DNA from 3 places in the Bradyrhizobium sp. HKCCYLRH2015 genome. Region 3 is predicted to be linked to each of the others. Evidence: predicted binding sites of a transcription regulator. Region 3 holds the regulator's gene; each other region holds the start of a gene.
The links. The regulator PhoB, encoded in region 3, activates phosphate uptake and scavenging genes when phosphate is short. The targets are predictions, from matches to a motif close to TGTCATNNANCTGTCAT.
Positions count from the first base shown of each region.

Region 1: ugpB (sn-glycerol-3-phosphate ABC transporter substrate-binding protein UgpB) is a predicted target of PhoB. The motif match lies at 3,705-3,721, and genes of this name have one in related genera.
Region 2: ACQR1H_RS15025 (Orn/Lys/Arg decarboxylase N-terminal domain-containing protein) is a predicted target of PhoB. The motif match lies at 4,702-4,718, and genes of this name have one in related genera.

Region 1 covers NZ_JBNPUO010000007.1:378,581-386,062, forward strand. The annotation lists gene ACQR1H_RS20590 (sn-glycerol-3-phosphate import ATP-binding protein UgpC) at 1-413, opposite strand, end outside; gene ugpE (sn-glycerol-3-phosphate ABC transporter permease UgpE) at 552-1,400, opposite strand; gene ugpA (sn-glycerol-3-phosphate ABC transporter permease UgpA) at 1,400-2,281, opposite strand; gene ugpB (sn-glycerol-3-phosphate ABC transporter substrate-binding protein UgpB) at 2,331-3,650, opposite strand; gene ACQR1H_RS20610 (CaiB/BaiF CoA transferase family protein) at 3,854-5,056, opposite strand; gene ACQR1H_RS20615 (organic hydroperoxide resistance protein) at 5,178-5,603, opposite strand; gene ACQR1H_RS20620 (MarR family winged helix-turn-helix transcriptional regulator) at 5,770-6,231, shown strand; gene ACQR1H_RS20625 (GIY-YIG nuclease family protein) at 6,268-6,504, opposite strand; tRNA gene ACQR1H_RS20630 (tRNA-Ala) at 6,882-6,957, opposite strand; gene ACQR1H_RS20635 (TIGR02300 family protein) at 7,039-7,443, opposite strand.
Region 2 covers NZ_JBNPUO010000005.1:220,615-228,096, forward strand. The annotation lists gene ACQR1H_RS15010 (hydroxyacid dehydrogenase) at 15-1,064, shown strand; gene ACQR1H_RS15015 (hypothetical protein) at 1,496-1,708, shown strand; gene ACQR1H_RS15020 (GNAT family N-acetyltransferase) at 1,717-2,289, opposite strand; gene ACQR1H_RS15025 (Orn/Lys/Arg decarboxylase N-terminal domain-containing protein) at 2,298-4,655, opposite strand; gene cobT (nicotinate-nucleotide--dimethylbenzimidazole phosphoribosyltransferase) at 4,799-5,854, shown strand; gene ACQR1H_RS15035 (histidine phosphatase family protein) at 5,854-6,447, shown strand; gene cobS (adenosylcobinamide-GDP ribazoletransferase) at 6,444-7,163, shown strand; gene cobD (threonine-phosphate decarboxylase CobD) at 7,160-7,482, opposite strand, start outside.
Region 3 covers NZ_JBNPUO010000002.1:530,135-537,616, forward strand. The annotation lists gene pstA (phosphate ABC transporter permease PstA) at 1-269, shown strand, start outside; gene pstB (phosphate ABC transporter ATP-binding protein PstB) at 266-1,090, shown strand; gene phoU (phosphate signaling complex protein PhoU) at 1,121-1,837, shown strand; gene phoB (phosphate regulon transcriptional regulator PhoB) at 1,854-2,561, shown strand; gene ACQR1H_RS06545 (trypsin-like serine protease) at 2,709-4,025, shown strand; gene ACQR1H_RS06550 (HoxN/HupN/NixA family nickel/cobalt transporter) at 4,194-5,291, shown strand; gene ACQR1H_RS06555 (HupU protein) at 5,315-6,331, shown strand; gene ACQR1H_RS06560 (nickel-dependent hydrogenase large subunit) at 6,328-7,482, shown strand, end outside.

The sequences.
Region 1 (7,482 bases), on a different contig from region 3:
CCGCCGGAGAGCTGGCGCGGCTTCCGCTCGAGCATGGTGCCGAGCTCGAGGATGCGAGCGGCGTCCTCGACGCGCGTCCTGATCTCCTTCTCGGCCATGCCGCGATTGCGCAGGCCGTAGGCCATGTTGTTGTAGACGGTCATATGCGGGTAGAGCGCGTAATTCTGGAACACCATCGCGATGTCGCGATCGGCCGGCTCGATCGCATTGACGATGCGGCCGCCGATGTCGATCTCGCCCGAGGTGATCGTCTCGAGCCCCGCGACCATCCGCAGCAGGGTGGATTTGCCGCAGCCCGACGGGCCGACCAGCACGCAGAACTGACCGTCGCCGACATCGATATCGACGCCTTTGATGGCTTCGAAACCGCCCTGGTAGACCTTGCGGACGTTGCGGAGGGTGACGTTGGCCATGGAATGATTACCGGTAGAGGTTGAGCAGCGGGCGGTGGCAGGCGAATGGTGAATGGGGTGTGGCGAGGAGGGGAAGGCGAACGGCTTCTGATACCCGGATGTCTCTATTCGCTATTCGCCACTCCCTATTCGCTGTCCTCACTTTTCCGTCTCCACCAGCCCCTTGACGAACAGGCGCTGCATGACGACGACGACGAACACCGGCGGCAGCATCGCGAGCACTGCGGTCGCCATGACGATCGGCCACTCCGTCAGCGCGTCGGTCGTCGTGATCATCTTGCGGATGCCGATCTGGATGGTCTGCATGTCGTCGCGCGTCGTGATCAGCAGCGGCCAGAGATATTGATTCCAGCCGAGGATGAACAGGATCACGAATAGCGCCGCCATGTTGGTGCGCGACAGCGGCAGCAGGGTGTCCCAGAAGAAGCGGAACGGCCCGGCGCCGTCGATGCGGGACGCCTCCAGCAGCTCGTCCGGCACGGTCATGAAGAACTGGCGGAACAGCAGCGTCGCGGTGGCGGACGCGATCAGCGGCAGCGCGAGCCCCGCATAACTGTCGAGCATATGGAGGTCGGCGACGATCTTGTAGGTCGGATAGATGCGCACCTCGACCGGCAGCATCAGGGTGATGAAGATGAGCCAGAAGATCGGCATGCGGAACGGGAAGCGGAAGTAGACGACGGCATACGCCGAGATGATCGAGATCGCGATCTTGCCGACGGCGATCGAGAGCGCCATGACCAGCGAGTTCAAAAGCATGGTCGCAACCGGCTCGCGGGTCGAGCCGCTCGTGCCGACGAAGATCGTCTGATAGTAGGTCGACAGGAAGTGCCCGCCCGGCAGCAGCGACATCTGCCCGTTGGCGATCACCGCATTGTCCTGCGTCGAGGCGACGAATGCGAGATAGACCGGGAACGCGACGATCGCGATTCCGATCCACAGGATGACATGCGCGACATAGCGTCGAATGCCTTCTTGCTCGACCATCAGTAGGTCACCTTGCGCTCGACGAAGCGGAACTGGATCGCCGTCAGCACGATGACGATGACCATCAGAACGACGGATTGTGCAGCCGAGGAGCCGAGATTGCCGCCGAGCAGGCCATCGGTGTAGACCTTGTAGACCAGCGTCTCGGTGGACTTGCCAGGACCGCCGCGGGTCATCGTGTCGATGATGCCGAACGTCTCGAAGAAGGCGTAGACGATGTTGATCACCAGCAGGAAGAAGATGGTCGGCGACAGCAGCGGGAAGGTCACGGTCCAGAACCGCCGCATCGGCCGTGCGCCATCGATCGCGGCGGCTTCGAGCACGCTCTTGGGGATGCTCTGCAGCCCGGCGAGGAAGAACAGGAAGTTGTAGGAGATCTGCTTCCAGGCGGCCGCGAGAATGATCTGCAGCGCCGCCTGGTCACCGTCGAGCAGCGGATTCCAGTCGATGCCCATGGCGCGCAGATAGCGCGAGATCACGCCGAGCGAGGGATGCAGCATGAAGATCCAGAGCACGCCCACCACCGGCGGCGCCACGGCATAGGGCCAGATCAGCAGCGTCCGGTACAGCGTCACGCCGCGCAGCGGCTTGTCCGCCATGACCGCGAGCAGCAGCGCGACCGACAGCGACGAGAATGCGATGGCGAAGGAGAAGCCGAAGGTGCGGAGAATGGCTTCAAAATAGTCCGGCTGGCTGAGCAGGTCGGCGTAGTTCTCGAACCAGACGAAGCTCGTGGACAGGCCGAACGCGTCCTGCAGCAGGAACGACTGGATGACGGCCTGGATGGCGGGCCAATAGAAGAAGATCAGCACGATCGCGAGCTGGGGAGCGACCAGCACGAACGGCAGCAGCTTTGACTGGAAGATGGCGCTCTTCTGCATGATCGGTCGGCGAGCCGGCAGGCCGCGGGTGGCCTGCCGGCTCTTGGCCTTATTTCACGGCCGTCTTTTCGAACTGGCGCAGCATCTGGTTGCCGCGCTCGACGGCGGCGTCCAGCGCCTGCTTGGCGGTCTTCTTGCCGGCCAGAGCCTGCTCGATCTCCTCCGACCAGACGTCACGCAGCTGCACCATGTTGCCCAGGCGCAGGCCGCGGGAGTTCTCGGTCGGCTCCTTGTTGGTCAACTCGAGCAGCGGGGTCTCCAGATAGGGCTGATCCTTGTAGAAGCCCTCGGCCTTGGCCTTGGCATAGGCGGCCTTGGTGATCGGCAGATAGCCCGACGCCTTGTGGATGTAGACTTGGCGGTCGGTGTCCGAGAGGAAGGTCAGGAACTTGGCGACGCCCTTGTACTCATCGGCCGACTTGCCGCCCATGACCCAGAGCGAAGCGCCGCCGATGATCGAGTTCTGCGGCGCGCCCTTCACGTCGGGGTAATACGGCATCGGCGCGGCGGTGAAGGCGAACTTCGCCTGCGCCTTGACGTTGCCGAAGAACGCCGACGAGGTCAGGTAGATCGGGCATTCGCCCGAGGTGAAGCGGCCCTCGCCGGTGTTGGTGCGGCCGGCGTAGTCATAGGTCTTGTCCTTCTGCAGCTCGACCAGGTTTTCGAGATGCTTGACCTGCAGCGGACCGTTGAACTCCAGCACGGTGTCGAAGCCGTCGAGACCGTTCGCCTTGCTGGCGAGCGGCACGTTGTGCCAGGCGGAGAGCTGCTCGAGATTGACCCATGTCACCCACGAGCCGGAGAAGCCGCAGGTCGGGTGGCCGGCCGCATGGAGCTTCTTGGCGGTCTCGAACAGCTCGGGCCAGGTCTTCGGGATCTCGGCGTTGACCTTCTTCAGCTCATCGAGATTGACCCACATGACGGTGGAGGACGAGTTGAAGGGGAAGGACAGCATTTCGCCCTTCGAGGTCGAATAGTAGCCGGTGATGGCCGGCAGGTAGCTCTTGGGATCGAACTTCTCGCCGGCGTCCTGCATCAGCTTGTAGACCGGCTTCACGGCGCCGGTGGCGGCCATCATCGTGGCAGTGCCGACCTCGAACACCTGCATGATATGCGGCGCATTGCCGGCGCGGAACGCGGCGATGCCGGCATTCATCGTGTCGGCGTAGTTGCCCTTGTAGGTCGGAACGACCTTGTAGTCGGTCTGCGAGGCGTTGAAATCATTGGCGAGCTTGACGATGACGTCGTTGTTGGCGCCGGTCATCGCGTGCCACCACTGAATCTCCGTCACCGCGTGTGCGGGTGCGGCGGCGCCAAGGACCAGCGTGGCTGCCGCAGCGGCGGCTGTCCAGAATTGTCGAAGTGACATTAAAAAAATTCCTCCCATGGAACGTCATCGGCGTCGCGGCCGTAGCAGCGCGAGATGACAGTTTTGTGAATGTATAACCGGTTGGATCGTCAGCGGAAAGCGCGTTCGTCGCGGCGGAACGCAGCGACTTGCGGGAGACGGTAGCGGCGCCGGGGTGATGCCCGGGCGGCGCTAGCGTTGGGAGACGACAGGCTGATGGCTCCTCAGCGCTTGCGCTCGGCGCAGACCGTGCCCTCGGAGAGCAGGGCCTGGATCTCGTGCTCCGAGTAGCCGAACTCGCTGAGCACCTCCTGCGCGTGCTGGCTGTACTTCGGCGGGGTGGAGCGCAGGCTCGGCTTGGTGCGTTCGAGCCGGATCGGCGACGCCACGCCCTTGTACCAGTCCTTCTCGATGACATCGCCGCGATAGATCGTGTGCGGATTGGTCAGCGCCTGGTCGATCTTCTGCACGGGTCCTGCCGGCAAACCGGCCGCAAGCAGGCGGTCGCACAGCGGCTCCGCCTCGAATTGGCTGAACACGGCGGCGAGCTCGGCGCGCAGTGCCTCGCGATTGGCGACGCGATCCTTGTTGCGGGCGAAGCGCGGATCGGTGCCGAGTTCCGGCCGGCCGATTTCCTTGGCGAGCTTGCGGAAGGTGCCGTCATTGCCGACGCCGATGAAGATATCGTCGGTCCTGGTCGGGAAGATCGCATAGGGCACGAGGTTCGGATGCTCGTTGCCGGTCAGCGACGGCGGCTTGCCATGCATGAAGTAGTTTGCGGTATGCGGATGCATGATCGCGAGGCCGGTCTCATACAGCGTGACCTCGAGGAACTGACCGAGCCCAGAACGCTGCCGTTCCGACAGCGCCATCAGGATGCCGATCGCGGCATAGAGGCCGGTCGTGATGTCGACCAGCGGCACGCCGATCCGCATCGGCCCGCTTTGCGGCGAGCCGGTCGCGGCGATCATGCCGGTCATCGCCTGGATGATCGCGTCATAGCCGGGATTGCCGCCGCGCGGACCGTCGGCACCGAAGCCGCAGATGCGGCAGTGCACCAGCTTGGGGAATTTCTCGCGCAGCGTGTCGCTGCCGATGCCCCACTTCTCCAAGGTGCCGGGCTTGAAGTTCTCGATCAGCACGTCGGCGGTCTCGAGCATCCGCATCAGCACGACGCGGCCGCCCTCGGACGCGAGATCGAGGCCGATCGAGCGCTTGTTGCGGTTGATCCCGACGAAATAGGCCGCGTCCTCGTCGTGGAACGGAGGGCCCCAGTCGCGCACTTCGTCGCCGGCCGGCGGCTCGACCTTGATCACGTCGGCGCCGTGATCGGCCAGGATCTGCGTGCAATAGGGCCCGCCGAGCACGCGCGTCAGATCGATCACGCGCAGTCCGGCCATGGCGCCGGGAGCAAATTGAGGTGTCATCGGATGTCGCGAGGTTGGTTTCAGCTCGCGATCATTAAGCATTGCTGCGGCGGTGGCGCAAACGGGGGCTGCCATGCGGCAGGACAACGGAGGTCGTCCTGCCGCACGACGGAATTGAAGCTCAGACGACGGTCAGCTTGACGTCGACATTGCCGCGCGTGGCGTTGGAATAGGGGCACACCTCATGCGCCTTGGCGACCAGCGCCTCGGCGTCAGCCTTGGCGAGGCCGGGCAGAGAGACGGCGAGCTCGACGGTGATGCCGAAGCCGCCTTCCGAGCGCGGCCCGATGCCGACGGTGGAGGTCACCGACGTGTCGGCGGGAACCTTCGGGCCGCCCTGCGAGCCGACGAACTTCATCGCGCCGATGAAGCAGGCGGCGTAGCCGGCCGCGAACAGCTGCTCGGGATTGTTGCCGGCGCCGCCGCCGCCACCGAGCTCCTTCGGGGTGGAGAGCTTGACCTTGAGCGAGCCGTCGAGGGTCGCCGCCTCGCCGTCGCGGCCGCCGGTGGCCTTGGCGCTGGTCTTGTAGAGCACGTTCACAGACATGGAGTGTCTCCTGGTTGGACGAATTCAGCGAGTCAATATTGCACACAATTAGATTGTGCACAATATAATTGTCCGGTAGAAAATTCGTGATCGGTGCGCCGGGCCCGTTGTCGATGCGAGGCGTGCGGGCTCAAGATGCCGATAGGATCGACCTGTGGTGACCTCGATGCGAAAGAAGTCCGCGGCAGACGTGCCGCTCCAGCTCGGCAACCAGCTCTGCTTCGCCGTCTATTCGACCGCGCACGCCTTCAACCGCGTCTACAAGCCGCTGCTCGACCGCCTGGGCCTGACCTATCCGCAATATCTGGTCATGCTGGTGCTGTGGGAGCAGGACGGCCTGACGGTGAAGGACATCGGCGCCCGCCTGTTCCTCGATTCCGGCACGCTGACGCCGCTGCTGAAGCGGATGGAGGCTACGCATCTGGTGAAGCGGACCCGGTCGGCCGAGGACGAACGGCAGGTGCTGGTCACCCTGACGAGCCAGGGCGCGAGCCTGCGCGACAAGGCAAGAGCGATCGTGCCGCCGGCGATCCTGGACGCGACGGGATGCTCGATCGCGGAGCTCACGGATCTGCATGGCAAGCTGGTGAAGCTGCGGGAGCGGCTCGATGCGGCGGCGGAGGGGTGAGACCTCCCGCCAGATCAGCCTCGGAGCACCGCATCGTTAGAGGCGCTTCTTCGCAAACGCCCGACCTGAGCCAGATTTCAGATACTTCTCGAAGGCGAAGGCCTGCTTCACGTCGTTGAAAGCGATGTAAGTCTTGAGCCGCCACGGCCGAAACTTCGAGGTGTGCGGGACTTCGCCTGCATTGTGCTTCGCGACCCGAGCCGGGACGTCGTCTGTGATGCCGGCGTAGAAGTGCTCGCCATCGAGGCTTTCGAGGATGTAGACAAACTTCATGGCAGGCCGCCCCGACCCTTCTAGGTACGATTCTGGCAGGCGATGCCGCTTAGGGTCTACAACTTCGGTCGAATGAGCAGTTCGAAGGAGGTGGCCTTATCGCCCGGAGCCCAGGTCCGCCTTCGCCCTTCGGGCTATGCGCGACAGCCCTCGCACGCTTCGCGCAATTGGCGGATTAGGGTGGCTTGCCGAGCCGAAGCTCGCGAAGCGACGGAGAGGGGGGTATCGTCGTGCGGAGCGAAGTCCGCCTTCGCCTTCCCGCCTGCGCCAAAGAGGGCTCCGGCGTCCAGGCTACGGCGCGACAGCCTTCGCTCGCTTCGCTCAATTGGCAGATTGGGGTGGCTTGCCGAGCCGAAGCTCGCGAAGCGAGCGAAGGCTGGTGGAGCCAGGCGGGATCGAACCGCCGACCTCTTGCATGCCATGCAAGCGCTCTCCCAGCTGAGCTATGGCCCCTGAACCGAACCGGCGGTCTGGGTGACCGCCGGGGAGCACCGTGAACCACAGTTCGCGGCTGATCTCAAGTGTCTTCGACGATTATTCTTCGTCGCCGCCGACATCACCGATGATGTCGGTCACGTCCTCGTCGCCTTCTTCCTCGTCGGCGATGAAGGTCGAGTCATCATCCTCGTCATCGTCGAGGGTCTCGTCGATCTCGATGTCGTCCTCCGATTCGGGAACGACGGCCTTGACCTTGCCGGAGTTCTCCTCGGCATCGGCCTCCTCGAGCGACACCAACTCCTCGGCCTCGGCGGGCTCAACCACGTCGGCCGCCGCAGCGGCACGCGCAGCCTCGCCGCGCATGGCGCGGGTCGGAGCCACGGGCGCGATCGGCACGACCTCGCCGGTGTAGGGCGAAATCACCGGGTTCTTGTTGAGGTCATAGAACTTTTTGCCCGTGGTCGGGCAAATGCGTTTGGTTCCGAGCTCGGATTTGGCCACGTGCAGGCGTCCTGGCAATGTCTGAAAAGCGGTGTCTCA
Region 2 (7,482 bases), on a different contig from region 3:
GAGGTCGCCTGTTCATGGCCGCGAATTCCAAGCGCGTCTTCTACGTCAAATATCTCGCGCACCCGATCTTCAGCGAGCTGCTCGCAGGCCGCCCCGACGTCCGGCTCGACCGGCTGGAGAACGAGAGCTCCGAGGCCGAGACGGCGCCGATCCTCGCCGCCGCCCACGCCTACCAGATCGGGGCGGCCCGCGACGAGCTCGCGCCGCGCTTCCATGTCGATGCGGAGCTGCTCGCCCGCGCGCCGAACCTCCTGATCGTGTCCAGCAACGGCGCGGGATACGATCCCGTCGATGTCGAGGCCTGCACCGCAGCCGGCGTCCTCGTCGTCAACCAGTCCGGCGGCAACGCGCATTCGGTGGCCGAGCACACGCTCGGCATGATGCTGACCCTGTCGAAGCGCATCATCCAGTCCGACCGCCGGCTGCGCCGGGAGGCGGACGTCAACCGCAACGATCTGATCGGCAACGAGGTGCAGGGGCGGACGATCGGCATCGTCGGACTTGGCAATGTCGGCCGCCGGGTTGCCGAGCTGTGCCGCGGCCTCCTCGGCATGACGGTGCTGGCCTATGACCCCTGTCTCGCGTCGGAGGAGATCGCGGCCCGCGGCGCGGAGAAGGTGGACCTCCATGACCTGATGCGGCGCTCGGATTTCGTCTCGATCAACTGCCCGCTGACGAGAGACAGCCGCGGCATGATCGGCGCCCGGGAGTTTGCGCTGATGCAGCCGCATGCCTATTTCGTCACCACCGCCCGCGGCTTCATCCACGATGAGGAGGCGCTGTTCGCTGCTCTGAGCGAAAAGCGCATCGCCGGCGCTGGGCTCGACGTCTGGGCCAAGGAGCCGCCGCCGCCGGATCATCCGCTGCTCCAATTCGACAACGTGCTGGCGAGCCCGCACACCGCCGGCGTGACGCGGGAGGCGCGGCAGAACATGGGCCGGATCGCGGCCGAGCAACTGCTCGCCGCGCTCGACGGCGGCCGGCCGCCGCGCCTGATCAATCCCGAGGCCTGGCCGCGCTACAGCGCCCGTTTCCGCGAGGCGTTCGGAGTGGCGCCGGGCTAGCCGGGAGAGGGGGAGTTGCGGGGAGAAGATTTCATGCGTCGCAAGCCGCGGGGTGGTAATGAATCTTCTCTTCCGGGCGGCTGCGGCGACGTGGACATTGCTATTTTCCGCGCCGTCTCGACAGCCCGGCGGCGGCTGATCATTTTTTCAGGGGCGCCATGAGCTTAGGCCATTTTTTTCGCTCGGCGCGGAAGGGAAACTGGTCCGATGCGCCGGCTGAACGCCATCCTGAAGTCGACCCATGGCCGCGTCCGTCGCGCCGTCTCGCAGTTCGTCGCGATTGCCGCCGCAAGCCTGCCTTCGGTCGGAGCCTAAGCGCCGGTTCCACGAGCTGCGTCAAATATTTGCGTCGGCCGCTTGATATCGGTCAACAGCGGACGGAGAAGCGCGCTAACATCTCCTCGATCACTGCGTGAGAGGCAGGAGGTTGCATGTCGCGCTACGTCATCCATTTCCTGAAGGACGTGCTGGGCGAGAATGGCCGCCAGTGCGAGATTTGCCAGAGCACGCTGGAGGTTGAGGCCGACAGCGAAGGCGAAGCCGCAGAAATCGCAAAGTCCAGGTTCTGCGAACAGCAGGAGCTGCGCGACTGGTCGCTGCACGCCGACCGCATCGAGGTGAAGGCGGCCGACTTTCCCTCCTGAGCTGCGGCTCAGCGGCTCAGCCCAGCCGGTGCATCGCGGGCCCCGGGGCCGAGCGAGCGCTGCACCATCACGGTGTCGCACCAGCGGCCGTAGCGGTAGGCGACGCCCGGCAGCAGCCCCACTCTGGCGAACCCGAAGCGTTCGTGAATGCCGAGCGAGGCGACGTTGTCGGCGTCGATATAGCCGATCATCTGCCGATATCCTGCCGCGGCGGACGCATCGATCAGCGCCTGCATCAGCAGCCGGCCGACACCACGGCCGAGATGCTCATGGTGGACATAGATCGAATGCTTGACCGCGAACCGATAGGCCGGCCGCTTCCTGAACAGGACGACATAGGCATAGCCCACGACCTCGCCGCGGAATGTCGCAACCAGATGCGGCAGGCGATGATTGCGCAGATTCTTGCGCCGCTGCTTGAGATCGTCCGGCTCCGGCGCGCCGGAACCGGGGGCGCTGTCCTCGACCCCGCGGCGGACATGCCGCCGGTAGATCGAGAGCATGGCCTCGACGTCCTCGTCGCGTGACGGCCTGACGAGGACCGGCGGCTCGGTATCGCCAGCCGTGATCGTGCTGTCCATGGTTCGAATTACTCTGCGCAGACATAGGTATGGAGCCGGACCCGGCCGGACTCGTCGAGCTCCTTGTACAGCCCCTGGATTTCGACGTCGAAGCCGGGATAGGCGTTGAACGCCCGCTCGAACATCTTGAGGTAATCGATCATCGGCTGGGCGCGCGCGGAGAGCCGCTCGCCCGGAACGATGGTAGCGATGCCCGGCGGATAGACCACGAACGGCGTCGTCGCAACGCGCCCGGCGATCTGGTCGATCGGCAGGTAATCGACCTCGTTCCGCATCAGCGCACGCGCTGCCTCACGCGGCGACATCGCGATCTCCGGCAAATGCTGCGGCTGGAACTGCTTTGCCTGCAGCGCGCTCACCTCGGCGTCGCGATAGAAACGATGCATCTCGCCGCAGAGGTCGCGCAGCCGCAGCTTGCCGTAGCGCGCAAAGCGCTTCCGGGTGAACTCCGGAATGGCGTCCTCCAGCAGCACGTTGTCATCGTGGAGCCGCTTGAAGGCGACCAGACCGCTGATCAGGGTTCCGGCCTTGCTGGCCTCGACACCCGGCGTCAGCAGGAAGAGCAGCGAATTGAGATCGTTCTTCTCCGCCACGATGCGGTTCTCGCGCAGATATTGCGCGACGATCGGCGCCGGGATGCCGTGGTCGGCATAGCCTCCGGTGGCGCGATCGAAGCCTGGGGTCAGCAGGGTCAGCTTGTTCGGATCGGTCATCGTGAAGCCGGCGGCGAGATCCGGAAAGCCGTGCCATGCGGCCCCGGGCGCGAGCTGCCAGAGGGACGCGTCGGTCGCGAGTTGGTCGGTCGAGATCGCCTCCCAGGCCACATCGTGGCTGGCTCCGGGATTGGCCGCATCGGGAATCGAGACGCGATCCGGAACGAACGGCTCGAAGAACCAGCGCCGTGCCGGATCCTTCTCCTTCTCCTCGAATTCCCTGCGCATCGCCCGGATCTTCTTGCGCAATTCGATGCCGAGCCGGATCGTGTCGTCCCACAGCACCTCGCCGGAGCGGCCCTTCATCATCTGCGCGCCGACGTCCAGCGAGGCGAACAGCGGGTAGAACGGCGAGGTCGAGGCGTGCTGCATGAAGCTCTCGTTGAAGCGCCGATGCTCGATCCGCCGCCGCTGCCCCTTGATGTGGCGGTCCTTGACGTGGATCTGCGAGGCCTGGGAGAAGCTCGCGAGCTGCTTGTGGGTCGATTGCGTGGCGATGATGCCTGGTGCGTCGGGTCCGAGATCGCCGAGGCCCATGGCGAAGCGGCCGGCATAGAGCGGGTGGAACTTCATGAACCCCGCCCAGGCCTCGTCGAACATGATGTACTCGCAGAGATGCCCGATCCGCTTGAGGATCATCTCGGCGCTGTGGATCGTCCCGTCATAGGTGCACTGCTCGACCACTGCGACACGGAACGGGCGCGGCTTGCGCCAGGCGTCGGGATCCTTGACCAGCGGGTTGTCGCGGATTTGTTGCCGCAGGTGCTGCTCGTCGAGCAGGTCCCAGCGCATCGGGCCGATCAGGCCCCAGGGGTTGCGAACTGTCGGGACGTAGATCGGGACGCCGCCCGAGATGAGCAGCGCACCATGATGGGCCGCCTTGTGGTTGTTGCGGTCGAACAGCACGAGGTCACCATCGGTGACCAGCGCGCCCAACACGACCTTGTTGGAGGTCGAGGTGCCGTTGAGGACGAAATAGGTCTTCTCGGCGCCAAAGATTTGCGCCGCTTCCTTCTGCGCGCGCAGCGCCGGTCCCTCATGGGTCAGGAGATCACCGAGATCGAGCACGGAATTGTCGAGGTCGTCGCGAAACACCGCCTCGCCGAGATGCTCGACGAAGATCCGGCCGATCGGGCTGCGGCTGTAGAACACGCCGCCATTGTGGCCGGGACAGGTCCAGAGCTGGTTGCCTTCCTCGGCATAGTCGACCAGCGTGCCGAAGAACGGCGTCTTCAGCGTCTCGGCATATTGCTTCAGCCGGCTGATCAGGTTCTTGGCGATGAAGGCGGGCGTCTCCTCGGAGAGGAAGACATAGCCGTCGATGAAATCGAGCACCTCGACCGGCAGGTCCTCGAAGCGCTTGCGCCGAATCAGCAGGATGATCGGGAAGTCCAGACCGCGCCGGCGCATCAGGTTGATCAGCGACGCCGTCTTGCCTTCCAGGCCCTTCTTGCCCCAATCGACGACCATGCAGCCGATCGCGGCATCCGTCTGCACCGCGATCTCGGCGTCCTCCAGCTTGCGGGCGCGCACCACCTCGAAGCCCGAGCGCTGGATCTCCTCAATGATCTGGTTGAAGCGGACGCCGGCGAGATCGTCGGTCTCGAACACCGGCGCGGCGAACAGGAAGGTGAAGCGGCGGAAGTAATCCATGAGCGTCTTTCGGGCTGGGTGGGGCAGCCACCTGTCGTCACGTTCGATGACGGTTCGATGACAATCGGGCACTCACGGAGCTTGTCTCGGCCGTCTCGCGGTGGCAATCGTCCCGAACCCGAGTGACGCTGAAAGGATCCGCGGTGCTTCCTGAATGGATCAGCCTTGATTGTGCGGCCCCGTCCGAACTCCATCGGCAGGCGGCGCTGGAACGCCAGGCGCAGTTGACCAAGCCGTTTGGCGCCCTTGGGCGATTGGAGCAGGTGGCGGTCGAACTGGCGGCGCTGCAGGCCCTGGAACGGCCGGGGGCCGACAGGGTCCCGGTGGTGCTGTTCGCAGGGGATCACGGCATCGCGGCGCAGGGCGTGTCGGCCTATCCGCCGGAAGTGACGGTGCAGATGCTGCACAACTTCGCGGCCGGTGGTGCGGCGATCTCGGTGCTGGCGCGCAGCCTGGGCTGCCCGCTTGAGGTGGTCGACGTCGGGACGCTGGCGCATGAGCCGGTGCCCGGCGTCGTCGTCGACAAGCCACGGCGCGGCACCCGCGATTTCAGCACCGAGGCGGCGCTGACGCCGGAGGAGGTTGCGTTCGCGGTGGAAGCCGGACGGCGCGCGGTGCTGCGGCAGGCCGATCACGCGCCGCAACTCGTGATCTTCGGCGAGATGGGGATCGGCAACACGACGTCGGCGGCAGCGATCGCCGCCGCGCTGCTGTCCTGTGCGCCTGCGGACACCGTCGGCAGCGGCACCGGGCTCGACGCCGACGGGCGGGCCAGGAAGGCCGCGGTGATCGTCGACGCATTGCGGCGACACGGGCTCACGGCGGGAGCGGCCGTCGCGGACATCCTGAAAGCGGTCGGCGGCTTCGAGATCATCGCGATGGCCGGCGCGATCGTCGCCGCCGCGCAGCGGCGCTGGCCGGTGCTGGTCGACGGCTTCATCGTCTCGGTCGCGGCGCTGGTTGCCGTCCGCCTCAATCCGTCCTGCCGTCCGTGGCTGTTGTTCTCGCACCGCTCGGCCGAACGCGGCCACGCCATCGTGCTCGACGTGCTCGGCGCCCGTCCTCTGATCGACCTCGATCTGCGGCTCGGCGAGGCCTCCGGCGCCGCCACCGCGCTGCCGATCATCCGGCTGGCCTGCGCGCTCCACGGGGGCATGGCGACCTTCGCGGAGGCCGCCGTCTCGGGAGCCAAGTCCTGATGCGGATCGATCTGCTGCGGCACGGGACGACGGGGCGGGATAGCCATCTCGATGGCCGCACCGATCCGCCGCTCAGCGAATCCGGCTGGGATCAATTCCGGCGGCAGACGCAGAGCCGGATCTGGCGCAGCGTCGTCAGCTCGCCGTTGGCGCGCGCACGTGCGGCAGCGGAGGATTATGCGCGTCAGACCGGCTGCGCGCTGAACATCGACGCGGATTGGAGCGAGCTCGATTTCGGGCGCTGGGACGGGCGAAGCCGCCGTGACATCGCCGCCGAGTCCGGGGGTGAAGGCTTGCTCGACGCCTTTCATGCCGATCCCACAGTCCGGGCACCGGGCGGTGAGAGCTGGGTCGATCTGCGAGCGCGTGTCACGCGCGCGACTGATCGCATTCTGGCAAAGTCCGAGTCTGCGCCGGTTCTGGTGGTGACGCATGGCGGCGCCATGCGTGCCGCGTTGTCGCATCTGCTTGGCTGGCCGCTGCGCCAGCTATGGAGCCTCCGTATCTGTCCCGGCACGCGGATCACGCTCGAAGCCGGGCAGGGCGATGATGGTGTAGCTTGGGGCGAAATCGTCGAGATCATCCAGCCATGAGTCTGCGTGAATTCTGGATCGCATTGCAGTTCCTGACGCGGCTACCGACACCGCGCGTCGCGGAGTCGCGGCCGGACGATCTTGCGCGGGCGTCGGTCTGGTTTCCGGCAGCCGGACTGGTGATTGGCGCCTGTCTGGCGCTGATCGCCCGCCTTTTTCATGAGGCCGATCCGTGGATCGTCGCGCTCGCCGTGCTGGTCGCCTGGATCTGGATCACCGGCGCGCTGCATCTCGACGGGCTCGGCGACGTCGCCGATGCGTTCGGCGCCGCGCATGGCAAGCCCGAGCGCTTCGTCGCCGTGCTCGGCGATCCCCATGCCGGCAGCTTCGCCGTGGTCGCGATATCGCTGCAGATCGCCGCCAAGCTGGTGCTGATCGCCGAGCTGGCCACGGGCCCGACGGCCTGGGTGCTGCTGCTGATCCCGGCTTGGGCACGGCTGGGAACGCTGGTCTGCACCAAGACGCTACTGTCGTTGAAGCCGGGGCTCGGCGCGAGCGTCTCGAACAGCGTCGGTTGGAATGTCATTATCGCGTGGGGCGGCGTGCTCGTGATCGCCGCGCTGGCCGGCGCGGTCCCGACGCTGCTCGCCATCGTGCTCCTGCCGGCGGTCGCATTCTATTGGCAATGGCGGCTCGGCGGCATCACTGGTGATTGCCATGGCGCCAGCATCGAGGTCACGGAAACGCTGCTGCTTGCCGCCTGCGTGCTCGGCTAGAAGGCGCCGCCGAGCGCCTGCGCCAGCCGCTGCCACTCGGACTCATCGCCCGGCAGGCCGAAGCGCAGCCAGTTCGGCTGAGCCGGAAAACGCCGGACGTGGATGCCGTGCCGGGCGAGCCGCTCGGCCAATGCGGCAGCATTCGCGTTCTCGACCAGCCTGAACAGGGGTGTTCCGCCAAGAGCCCTGGAACCGAGGCTGTGAATTTGGCAGCCGGACGCGGTCAGCATCGTATCGAGCCGTTGTCCGTCGGACACCAGCCTCACGCGTGCGTCCCGCAGCCATTGGTCGTCAGCCAGAGCAATCGAACCTATCGCAA
Region 3 (7,482 bases):
CGGGCCTGATCACCGGCGTGCTGCTGGCCACCGCCCGCGTCGCCGGCGAGACCGCGCCCTTGCTGTTCACTGCGCTGTCGAACCAGTTCTGGAGCCTCAGCCTCTCCAAGACGATGGCCAACCTGCCCGTCACCATCAACAACTTCGTCCAGAGCCCCTATGCCTATTGGAAGCAGCTGGCCTGGAGCGGAGCCCTTCTGATCACTCTGGCCGTGCTCGCCCTGAATGTCAGTGCACGCATTCTCGGCGCCGAGAGGAACGCAAAATGACCGACCTGTCCGTATCCGTCAGCCAGCCCAATCCCGCCGCGCTGAACGGCAAGGTTTTGCCGGAAGCCCCCGCCAAGGTGACCGCGCGCAACCTGAACTTCTATTACGGCGATCACCACGCGCTGAAGAACATCAACCTGTCGCTGGGGACCAACCGCGTCACCGCGTTCATCGGCCCGTCCGGCTGCGGCAAGTCGACCCTGCTGCGCATCTTCAACCGGATGTACGATCTCTACCCGGGCCAGCGCGCCGTTGGCCAGCTCATGCTGGACAACACCAACATCCTCGATCCCAAGCTCGACCTCAACCTGCTGCGGGCCCGGGTCGGCATGGTGTTCCAGAAGCCGACGCCGTTCCCGATGACGATCTACGAGAACATCGCCTTCGGCATCCGGCTGTATGAGAAGATCTCCAAGTCGGAGATGGACGACCGGGTCGAGAAGGCACTGCGCGGCGGCGCGTTGTGGAACGAGGTCAAGGACAAGCTCAACGCTTCGGGCCTGTCGCTGTCAGGCGGCCAGCAGCAGCGGCTGTGCATTGCGCGCACCGTGGCGGTCCGGCCGGAGGTGATCCTGTTCGACGAGCCGTGCTCGGCGCTCGATCCGATCTCGACCGCCAAGGTCGAGGAGCTGATCCAGGAGCTCGCCGAAAACTATACGATCGCCATCGTGACGCATAACATGCAGCAGGCGGCGCGCGTCTCCGACAAGACCGCCTTCATGTATCTCGGCGAGCTGATCGAGTTCGACGACACCAGCAAGATCTTCACCTCGCCGAGCGATCGGCGGACCCAGGATTACATCACCGGCCGGTTCGGCTGACGCCGACGACATTGACTTCAGGAGATCATCATGGCCAGTGAACATACCGCCAAGGCGTTCGACAGCGATCTGCAGGATCTCACCCGGCTGGTGTCGGAAATGGGCGGCCTCGCCGAGCGTCTGATCGTCGATTCCGTCGGTGCGCTGGTGCGGCGCGACATCGCACTCGGCCAGAAGGTGGTCGCCACCGACGCCGAGGTCGACAAGCTGCAGCGCATCATCGAGGAGCGCGCCGTTCTTACCATCGCCCGGCGACAGCCGATGGCGGTCGACCTGCGCGAGATCGTCGGTGCGATGCGGGTCGCCACCGATCTGGAGCGCATCGGCGATCTCGCCAAGAACATCGGCAAGCGCGTCGCGGCGCTGGAGAGCGACTTCCATCCGCTCAAGCTGATCCGCGGGCTCGAGCACATGACCGACCTGGTGCAGTCGCAGGTCAAGACGGTGCTGGACGCCTATGCCGCGCACGATTTGCCGGCGGCGATGACGGTGTGGAAGGGCGACGAGGAGGTCGACGCCATCTGCACCTCGCTGTTCCGCGAACTCCTGACCTACATGATGGAGGATCCGCGCAACATCTCGTTCTGCATCCATCTGATGTTCTGCGCCAAGAACATCGAGCGCATCGGCGATCACGCGACCAACATCGCGGAGACCGTCTTCTATATGATCGAAGGCCAGCAGATCATGGACAAGCGCCCGAAGGGCGACATGACGAGCTTCGCGACGACGATCCCCGGCAACTGAGAGAGACGGTTCTGACATGGGCGCCCGAATTCTGGTGGTGGAGGACGAGGAGGCGCTGACGACGCTCCTGCGCTACAACCTCGAGGCCGAAGGCTACGAGGTCGAGACGGTGGCGCGCGGAGACGAGGCCGACACACGGCTGAAGGAGCGCGTTCCCGATCTCGTCGTGCTCGACTGGATGCTGCCGGGCCTGTCCGGCATCGAGCTGTGCCGCCGCCTGCGGGCGCGGTCCGAGACCCGGCAATTGCCGATCATCATGCTCACCGCGCGCGGCGAGGAGAGCGAGCGCGTGCGCGGCCTCGCGACCGGCGCCGACGACTACATCGTCAAGCCGTTCTCGGTGCCGGAGCTGCTGGCGCGCGTGAAGGGCCTGCTGCGGCGGGCGAGCCCGGAGCGGCTGGCGACCGTGCTGTCCTATGGCGACATCGAGCTCGACCGCGAGAAGCGCCGCGTGGCGCGCTCGGGACGGCCGATCGATCTCGGCCCGACCGAATACCGCCTGCTCGAGTTTTTCCTGGAGCATCCCGGCCGCGTGTTCAGCCGTGAGCAGCTGCTCGACAGCGTCTGGGGCCGCGACATCTATATCGACGAGCGCACGGTCGACGTCCATATCGGCCGCCTGCGCAAGCTGCTCAATCCGGGCCGCGAGCAGGACCCGATCCGCACCGTGCGCGGCGCCGGCTATGCGCTCGATGATCGCTTCGCCAAGAGCGAGCAGGTGTAAGGGGCGATCGGGCGTGAGGACGAAGCAGGTGTGAGGCGCGAAGGAGCCCGATTGAGAAGATCGTGGTCCGCTTTCCGCCACGCCGCCGCCGTCTTGATCGTGTCTGCTTCGTGGCCCGTCACGATGTTTCGGTCCCAGCGGACGCCCTTGATCAAGACCATCATCATATCTCTAGCCGTCCTGCTCGGCAGCGCGGCGGGCGCCGCGGCCGCCGAGCTCGAAGACGCGGTCGCCGCGGCGGGAAACGGACAGCACGCCGCGGCGATGCGCCGCCTGCTGCCGCTGGCCGCCAAGGGCGATGCGCGGGCGCAGTTCGACGTCGGCTTCATGGAGGCCTTCGGCTGGGGCCAACCGCGCAACCCCGCCGAGGCGCTGGCGTGGTATCGCAAGGCCGCCGATCAGGGCCTCGCCGTCGCCCAGCATTATCTCGGCATCGCCTATGTCAACGGCGAAGGTGTCGCGAGCAATTATGGCGAAGCCGGCCGCTGGTTCAGCCGCGCGGCAGCGCAGGGCTTCGCCCAGTCGCAATACATGCTGGGCCTGATGCTGCTGGACGGTCGCGGCGTGAAGCAGGACGTCGTGCAGGGCTACGCCTGGCTGGTGATGGCGGGTCGCAGCGGCGTGCGATCGGCCGGCCGCGACGTGCAGCGGGTCAAGCTGACCGAGCCGCAGCGCGTCCAGGCCCAGAGCGCCATTGCGGCCTGGCGGCCGAAGCCGGAATCGGCGGAGGCGGGCGTCGCCGCTCCGCGTCCGGAGCAACTGCTCGGGCTCGACCGCCACATCGGCGAGGTCGTCGATCCCACCTCGTGGCCGGCGTCGTCGATCGGCGTCGTCACCGTCGCGCAATACTCGACCGGCGGCTGGTGCACCGGCACTCTGGTCGCGCCGCGCGTCGTGCTCACCGCCGCGCATTGCGTGTTCAACGGCGTCGCGCAGGTCAGCCCCGGCAATGTCCGCTTCCTGGCCGGCATGAACAGGGGCACGCCGGCGGCATCGTCGGTCGCCGACAAGCTGATCGTGGCGCCGGACTTCGTCCCGACCCGGCACGACAGATGGTCGCTCGACCGCTCGCCCGCCGATTGGGCGCTGATCGTGCTGAAGGATGCGCTGCCGTCGAAGCCGGTCGCGGTCAAGGCGCTGACGCGCGAGGAACTGCAGGCTGCGACCAAGGCTGGCGCCATTTCCGAGATCGGCTACGGCCAGGAGCGGCGCTATTCGCCGACCGGCCAGCGCAATTGCAGCGCCGGCATGACCAGCGATGCCCGGCTGCTGACGGTGCATTGCCTCGCCAATTTCGGCTATTCGGGCTCGCCGATCCTGGCCGAGGTCGGCGGGCAGCCGACCGTTGTCGGCATCTTCTCGGCGTTCCACGAGGAGACCCGGCTGATGTTCGCCGCGCCCGCCAGCCAGTTCGAGGCGGTCGTGCGGCGCGAGATTGCGGCGCAGAGTGCCTCGGCGCGGTGAAGGGGGAGGGGACGAGAGAGGTCCCGCCGCTGGTCACGATCTGTGCGCGACTGGATAGCGGGTTGCCAAGCGAGCGGGCGATCCGGCAAGTGCAGCCGATTTTTTCCTGTAGCTTTCGCCTGCAGCGGGGCTTTACCGAACTGGCCTGGCTCTTGCTATAGTTCGAGTATGACGATTGTTCCAATTGATCATCCTCGTGCCCCGCGGCTGCTGTGGTGGCGGTCGCAGCCCGGCAGGACCGTTGCGCTCGTCGCTGGGCTGGTCGCGGCCAATGCGGTGGCCTGGGCCTGGGCATTCGCGCTCTACGCCGACCGGCCCGCCATCGTCGGCACCGCGATGCTGGCCTGGCTGCTCGGACTGCGCCATGCCGTCGATGCGGACCACATCGCGGCGATCGACAATGTGGTGCGGAAGCTCGTGCAGGACGGTCGCGCCCCGCGCGCCGCCGGCCTCTATTTTGCGCTCGGCCATTCCAGCGTCGTCGTCATCGCCACCATCGTGGTGAGCCTGGTGGCCGGCGCAGATCTGTTGAGTGAGGACAGCGCCATCCGTGCGATCGGCGGCACCATCGGCACCTCGGTCTCCGCAGGCTTCCTGCTGCTGATCGCCTTCGCGAATCTGGTGCTGTTCGTGAACCTCTGGCGCCGCCCATCCCACCCCCATTCCGACATGGATGCCGCCGGTAGCGCCGGGCGGGGCCTGCTCATTCGTCTGCTGCGGCCGGTGCTCCGCGTCGTGTCCCGCGCCTGGCACATGTACCCGCTCGGCTTCCTGTTCGGCCTGGGCTTCGACACCGCCAGCGAAATCGGGCTGCTCAGCCTGTCGGCGACCGAGGCGGCGCGCGGGGCGAGCCTGGCGCATGTGCTGGTATTCCCGGCGCTGTTCGCCGCGGCGATGGCCACCGTCGACACCGCCGACAGCATGCTGATGGCCGGCGCCTATCGCTGGGCGCTCACGGATCCCGCGCGTAAGCGGCGCTACAATCTGGTCATTACCGGCGCCTCGGTCGCGATCGCGCTGGTGATCGGCGGCGTCGAGGCGGTCGCGCTGCTGACGCCCCGGCTTGGCTTCACCGGCGGATGGGCCGAGGTCGTCACTGCGCTGGGCGATGATCTCGCCAACCTCGGGATCGTCGCCATCGGACTGTTCGGCCTGATCTGGGCGGGTGCCATGCTGCTTGGCCGCCGTCCGGGCGGTTCCGAGGATGCGCCGGGTGAGGAGCTTGCCAGCGTTCGCGCCGGGGCGCTAAACCCGAGGGCGAAATAGGATCGAGCGCGCGGGTACGAATGATGGCCGGCTCGGACGAAATGACCAGGATGCTGTGGCTGCAGGGCGCGAGCTGCGGCGGCTGCACGATGTCGATCCTGGAAAGCGGTGCGTCCGGCTGGTTCGATGAGCTGCGCCAGTCCGGCATTGACCTCATCTGGCATCCCTCCGTCAGCGAGCAGACCGGAGACGAGGTCGTGGAGCTACTGGAGGCGATCCGCGACGGTCGCGAGCGGCTCGATCTGCTGGTGCTCGAAGGCTCGGTGGCGCGCGGACCTGGTCAGACCGGCCGCTTCAACATGCTCGCCGGCACCAACCGCTCGATCTATCACTGGCTGCTCGATCTGGCGCCGCTGGCCGACTACGTCGTCGCCGTCGGCAGCTGCGCGGCCTATGGCGGCATTCCTGCTGCCGGCATCAACCCGACCGACGCGGTCGGATTGCAGTTCGAGGGCAGTGACATCGGCGGCGCGCTCGGCGCGGGATTCCGCTCGAAACGCGGGCTGCCGGTGATCAACGTCGCAGGCTGCGCGCCGCATCCGGGCTGGATGATGGAAAGCCTGCTGGCGCTCACCTCGGGCGATCTGACGGCAGACGGCCTCGACGCAGTGGGACGTCCGACCTTCATCGCCAATCACTTGGCTCATCACGGCTGCTCACGCAATGAGTTCTACGAGTTCAAGGCGAGCGCTGAGACGATGTCGGAGCGCGGCTGCCTGATGGAGCATCTCGGTTGCCGCGCGACGCAGGCGGTCGGCGATTGCAATCAGCGCTCCTGGAATGGCGGCGGCTCCTGCACCAAGGGCGGGTACGCCTGCATCGCCTGCACCTCGCCGGGCTTCGAGAGCACGCAGAACTATCTGGAGACGGCGAAGCTCGCGGGCATTCCCGTAGGCCTTCCGACCGACATGCCGAAAGCCTGGTTCGTGGCGCTTGCCGCGCTGTCGAAATCGGCCACGCCGCGCCGCGTGCGGGTCAATGCGACGGCGGATCATGTCGTGGTGCCGCCTGGCCGGCCCAGTGACAAGCGCCGTCCATGACGCGGATCACGGTCGGGCCGTTCAATCGTGTCGAAGGCGACCTCGAGGTCAGGCTCGATATCGAGAGCGGCCGCGTCACCAGGGCGGAAGTGACGGCGCCGCTCTATCGCGGCTTCGAGCAGATCCTGGAGGGGCGGCCGCCGCTGGACGCGCTGGTGATCGCACCGCGAATCTGCGGCATCTGCTCGGTGTCGCAATCGATCGCCGCCGCCGCCGCGTTGCGCCAGGCCATGGGCATTGCGGCAGCGCCAAACGGCATCCTCGCGGCCAACATTGCCCATGCGGCCGAGAACGCGGCGGACCATCTGACGCATTTCTACATCTTCTTCATGCCGGACTTCGCCCGCGACGCCTACGTCGCGCACGCTTGGCATTCGGCTGCGGCCGAGCGTTTCGCGGCGACGAAGGGCAGCGCTGCTCGCGAAGCGTTGCCGGCGCGCGCGCGGCTGCTCGAGATCATGGGCCTGATCGCCGGCAAATGGCCGCACAGTCTTGCCTTCCAGCCGGGCGGGACCACGCGCGCGATCGAGCTCGGCGAGCGCGTGCGCCTCAACGCGATCGCGGCGTCGTTTCGCGGTTTTCTTGAACGCGCCGTGTTTGCCGACAGGCTGGAGAATGTGCTCGCCTTGTCGACGTCGGACGAGCTCGACCGTTGGCGCGAGGGCCGCGCCGGCGACTTCGCGCATTTCCTGCGCATCGCCGACGCGCTCGATCTGGCGCATCTTGGCCCGGGCTCCGGCCTGCTGATGAGTTTCGGCGCTTATCACGAGTCTGACAGTGCGCACTTCCGCGCCGGGCTTCGCACCCGCGATGGAACGACCGAAGCGCTGCCGTCGAATCGGATCACGGAGGACGTGTCGCACGCCTGGATGCGTGCGACCTCGCTCGATCCGGCCGAGAGCCGGACCGAGCCCGACGCCGACAAGCCCGACGCCTATAGTTGGTGCAAGGCGCCGCGGCTTGCGGGAGAACCGGTCGAGGTCGGCGCTCTCGCAAGGCAGGCCATCGACGGTCAGCCGTTGATCTCCGCGCTGCTCGCGGGCGGTCGCAGCAATGTCCGCAATCGTGTCATCGCCCGGCTGATCGAGACCGCGCGCCTCGCGCTGGCGATCGAGCAATGGATCAAGGCACTGCGTCTCAACGAGCCGTTC